DNA from 2 places in the Paenibacillus sp. EB106-05-06-XG162 genome. Region 2 is predicted to be linked to the other one. Evidence: riboswitches for the same ligand, from Rfam matches in the RefSeq annotation. Region 2 holds a riboswitch; the other holds the start of a gene.

Region 1 (2,400 bases), on a different contig from region 2:
TTAATTGGCCCCTTACGAAGATCGCCCTTGAGCATACACCGCCTGTGTTATTCTCCGGACTTCGAACATTGCTCGGCGGGATTTTCTTGCTGATTGTCGCATTGCCAAGATACCGCAAGCTCAAATTCCGCGAGACGTGGAAGATTTATTTGTTCGCCGCGTTGGTGAATGTCATTCTGTACTACGGACTACAGACGATTGGACTGAATTATCTGCCGGCAGGGCTGTTCTCGGCGATCGTGTTCCTCCAACCCGTTCTTGTCGGCGTATTCTCCTGGTTATGGTTAGGTGAATCGATGTATGGGTTGAAGCTCATAGGTCTTATTCTTGGATTCGCAGGGGTCGGCGTGATTAGTATGGGCGGGTTCAGCGGTGATCTTTCTGTTACAGGGATCTTGTTAGCCCTTGGCTCGGCACTGAGTTGGGCGCTAGGTACGATCTTCGTGAAGAAAGTAGCACCGATCGTCGATTCGATATGGCTTGTCACTCTGCAGCTCATCATTGGCGGTTTCGTGATGACTGTGGGCGGATCACAGTTCGAAAGCTGGGCGGATATCGACTGGAACTGGACCTTTGTTTTATGTTTGTTATTTATAGCGATCTTCGTCATTGCGGTAGGGTGGATCGTGTTCTATTATCTGATCGATACGGGTGAGGCAGGGAAAGTGGCGTCGTTTACTTTTCTAATCCCGCTAGTGGCGATTCTAATTGGAACGGTATTCTTGAATGAACCCTTTACCCTATCACTGCTTGTTGGGCTTGTGCTCATTCTCGTCAGTATTTATTTCGTGAATAGACCGCGGCAGAGCGTGATGAAAATCACTTGAAATATTTCGTGAACGTGTATAATCTTAATTATAAGTTTTCAAATAATAAAAATTTAAATGAATAAGGATCTTCGGGGTAGGGTGCAATTCCCAACCGGCGGTGATGTTCCTCGTAGAACGCAGCCCGCGACTCCTCATGCTGAACTTGGCGTGGGGACTGACTTGGTGAGAATCCAAGGCCGACGGTAAAGTCCGGATGGTAGAAGATCATCAAAAAAGCGTGCTGGAGTAGCGCTATATTCCTGCATGTTTATTTGATCAGCCCCGTTTGCGTACATGGTTGTGCGCTTGCGGGGCTATTATGATTTTCGGGGCCTCCGCAAAGTACCTGAATCAGCTTCAAGTCAAGTCACTACTTTGTGGGGTTTCCTTACCGCTTCGTTCCTGTATTCAGAAGAGGAGTTCACTATGAATGCTACAGAATTATCCGTTCCACGTACTTCACGATTCAATGCTGGATTCTGGCTCGTCGTGCTCGGCGCTGCGCTATGGGGTGTTGATCCACTCTTCCGCGTCATCCTGCTTAAATGGCTGACGTCCACGCAAATTGTATTGCTCGAGCATATTATTCTGTTCTTCGTTGCTGCGCCAGTCTTATGGCGGCATCGGACGGAACTGCAGGGGATTGGATGGCGTCGTGTCTTCGCTCTCTTATTCGTGTCTTGGGGCGGGTCCGCGATCGCGACGATCCTGTTCACCCAGGGGCTTATGCATGGAGACCTGAATGCCGTGCTATTACTGCAGAAGCTGCAGCCATTGTTCGCGATTGTTTTGGCTAGAGTGATTCTGAAGGAAGTATTGCCGAAATACTTTGGATTCCTATTCATTCTTGCTTTGTTAGGTACGTATTTATTGACGTTCGGATGGACCTTGCCGTTCGGGCATGTGAATGATTTTGTTCAGGTTGGAAGTCTCTTGTCGCTTGGGGCTGCTGCGTTATGGGGAGGTTCCACGGTGATGGGGAGCTATCTGCTACGAACAATGAAATATGAGACGGTTACCTCGCTTCGTTTCGCATTAGCACTACCGCTGCTCATTATCGTTACGCTATCTGAGGGACAGAGCTGGAACCTGTCGATCGGAACGCTTGATGCATCACTCGTCTTCATTAATCTATTATTGCAGGCTTTATTGCCTGGTTTGCTAAGTTTGCTGCTCTATTATAAAGGATTGGGTACGACGAAAGCTTCCTATGCAACACTCGCAGAACTTAGCTTTCCGATGGTAGGGGTATTGATCAACTGGATCGTGTTCCAACAAGTCGTGACTTGGACGCAGCTGCTTGGATTTGTGTTCATTTGGTTCACGCTGTTCTATATTTCCCGCCAGAAGCAAGAAGTGGCTCCAAGTCAGACGTTGCAATCCGCGCAGGCCTAGGTTACTAAGGGGCATTCTGGGATGTTGACAATGGAGAGCATTACCACTATACTTCAATTAAGTTAGTTAATAACTTAAATTATGTGTGTGGAAGTGAGGGAAGTACCCATGGTTATTCAGAGCCTTTCCAGAATCAATGCACTTGCTAGAAAAGAGAAACAATTTGCGTTGGCACCAGAGGAGAAGGAAGAACAAC
Region 2 (2,400 bases):
CCCCTTGCGCTTCAATCTCTCGTACACGTTCCGGATTTGCCTGATCCGTTGTAATAATAATCGTTGGCGCAACCCCATCCTGAAGGACTTTAGCATCCTTCGGAATACGAAGCTTCGAATCCACAACGATTCGTGTTGGATGCAGACCTGGTACTGGCAGTCGAGTCGTTAGACTTGGATCGTCCGCGAGTAGGGTTCCGATCCCGACCATAATGCCTTGATGCTGATGGCGGAGTGTATGTACGATTTCGCGAGCCATCTCGTTCGAGATCCACTTGCTATCGCCAGTCTTTGATGCAACTTTGCCATCTAATGTGCTCGCTGTCTTCAGCGTTACGAATGGACGTCTTGTCGTTATATATTTAATAAATTTCTCATTGAGTTTGATCGCTTCAGCTTCCAAGATACCTACTACAACCTCGATCCCATGCGAACGTAGCATTTCGATCCCTGTCCCCGCAACTTGTGGATTCGGATCTAGACAAGCGACAACGACGCGTTTCACGCCTTCACGGATCAACCGTTCACTGCAAGGCGGCGTCTTTCCATAGTGACTACAAGGCTCCAACGTCACATATGCGGTACTTCCTGCAGCTTCTGCTCCCGCCATATTCAGTGCATGGACTTCAGCATGCCCCGTGCCGCGCTGCAGATGCGTACCGAGCCCGACAACACGCCCGTCCTTGACAACAACACATCCAACAACCGGATTAATTCCCGTCTGGCCAACGGCTCTCTCAGCCATTTGAAGTGCAAGTCGCATATAAAATGCATCATTCATGACTTCCACCCTCATCCCCACCTTTCTCTCTCCAGTTCTCTTCTTAGCATGGCAAAAAACCCCTTGGTGCATGCCCAAGGGGTTAGAAGTTCGGTTCAACGTCAGACTCATACCTATGAAACGAATCCTGATTCATCTTTAAATAGACGTCACCAAATAAAGTCAACGCAATTGCCTTTTATAAAAAAAGCGCGTGAACTCCCGCAGATTCGATTCTGTGTCTTTCGTTTCCTTCTCCCATCCAGACTTTACTGTCGGTCTCGGATTTACACCGAGTCAGCCTTCACCCGTCTTGCTGCCAAGACATGGATCCGGGTCACGGACTTCACGAGTTTTACGCTCGTATCACCGCCGGTTGGGAATTTCACCCTACCCCGAAGGAACATCACATTTTCTCACACAGCTTATCATCTGCGCTTACAAAAAGCAAGCACATCCATCACTGCAAGAAGGCCTGAACCATGTTATAGAGAGATGATCCTCAAGCCTCCACATAAAACAAAAACCCCGCAAGCCAATGCCTACGGGATCTTATGTATGCTAAAATTTAGACTTCAGTCACTTGAACCGTTTCCATACGGTCTTGGCCTTTGAATGTATCGACATGCTCCATACCTGATACAACTTTACCAAATACAGTATGTTGTCCATCCAAATGCGGTTGTGGTTGATACACGATATAGAATTGGCTGCCGCCTGTGTTACGGCCTGCATGGGCCATAGCAAGTGCACCGCGCTCGTGTTTGTTCGGATTAATTTCGCAATTAATTGTGTATCCAGGGCCGCCTGTTCCTGTTCCTTTTGGGCATCCGCCTTGCGCGACGAATCCAGGAATAACACGGTGGAACGTAAGTCCGTTATAGAACCCTTCATTCGCTAATTTTTCGAAGTTCGCTACTGTATTCGGCGCATCCTTTTCGAATAATTCAATTACAACTTCTGCGCCATTCGCCATTTTGATGTTTGCTTGTTTAGCCATTGTATAGAACACTCCTTATTTGTTATGTAAAAATCTACACCTTAGTTTACTATGAATAGGCTGGAGAAGCAAAACTTCTATGAAAGTTCCATTGAAAAACATAAAACGGCCTCCCTTCTACCGAAGGGGGCCCCTGTGAACTCTCAATTACGATTATTTCGTTAGAGCTACTTTCTTCATCCGCTCAGGAATCATGTCATTCCCGACGATATTATCGAACGATTCACGTGCAACCACGATGTCCGCTTGCCCATCCTTTGCGAACACAACAGATGGGCGACGAATCCGGTTGTAATTGCTCGCCATCGCATAGTTATACGCTCCTGTACAAGCAACAGCAAGCAGATCCCCGCTGTTCACTTTTGGCAAGTCTAAATCCCAGATCAACATATCACCGCTCTCGCAGCATTTCCCAGCGATTGATACGGTCTCAACCGTCTCTTCATTAGCACGATTCGCTAGAATCGCTTCATATTTGGATTCATACAGCGCTGGGCGCGGGTTGTCCGTCATGCCGCCATCAACAGCGACATATTTACGTACACCAGGGATCTCTTTGCTCGTACCCACGGTGTACAACGTCGTCCCTGCATCCCCGACGATACTGCGGCCTGGTTCGACCCAGATCTCAGGAAGCGTA

The links. Region 2 has a riboswitch for FMN ahead of ribD (bifunctional diaminohydroxyphosphoribosylaminopyrimidine deaminase/5-amino-6-(5-phosphoribosylamino)uracil reductase RibD). Riboswitches for the same ligand answer to the same signal wherever they lie in the genome.
Region 1: linked by a shared signal. The riboswitch ahead of AC3WU2_RS29525 (DMT family transporter) and the one ahead of ribD (bifunctional diaminohydroxyphosphoribosylaminopyrimidine deaminase/5-amino-6-(5-phosphoribosylamino)uracil reductase RibD) in region 2 are both predicted to bind FMN.

The regions. Positions count from the first base shown of each region.
Region 1 covers NZ_JBYTDT010000027.1:1,101-3,500, reverse strand. The annotation lists gene AC3WU2_RS29530 (DMT family transporter) at 1-827, shown strand, start outside; FMN riboswitch at 891-1,039, shown strand; gene AC3WU2_RS29525 (DMT family transporter) at 1,236-2,204, shown strand; gene AC3WU2_RS29520 (DUF896 domain-containing protein) at 2,313-2,400, shown strand, end outside.
Region 2 covers NZ_JBYTDT010000004.1:129,332-131,731, forward strand. The annotation lists gene ribD (bifunctional diaminohydroxyphosphoribosylaminopyrimidine deaminase/5-amino-6-(5-phosphoribosylamino)uracil reductase RibD) at 1-790, opposite strand, end outside; FMN riboswitch at 1,007-1,167, opposite strand; gene AC3WU2_RS11755 (peptidylprolyl isomerase) at 1,329-1,760, opposite strand; gene lysA (diaminopimelate decarboxylase) at 1,914-2,400, opposite strand, start outside.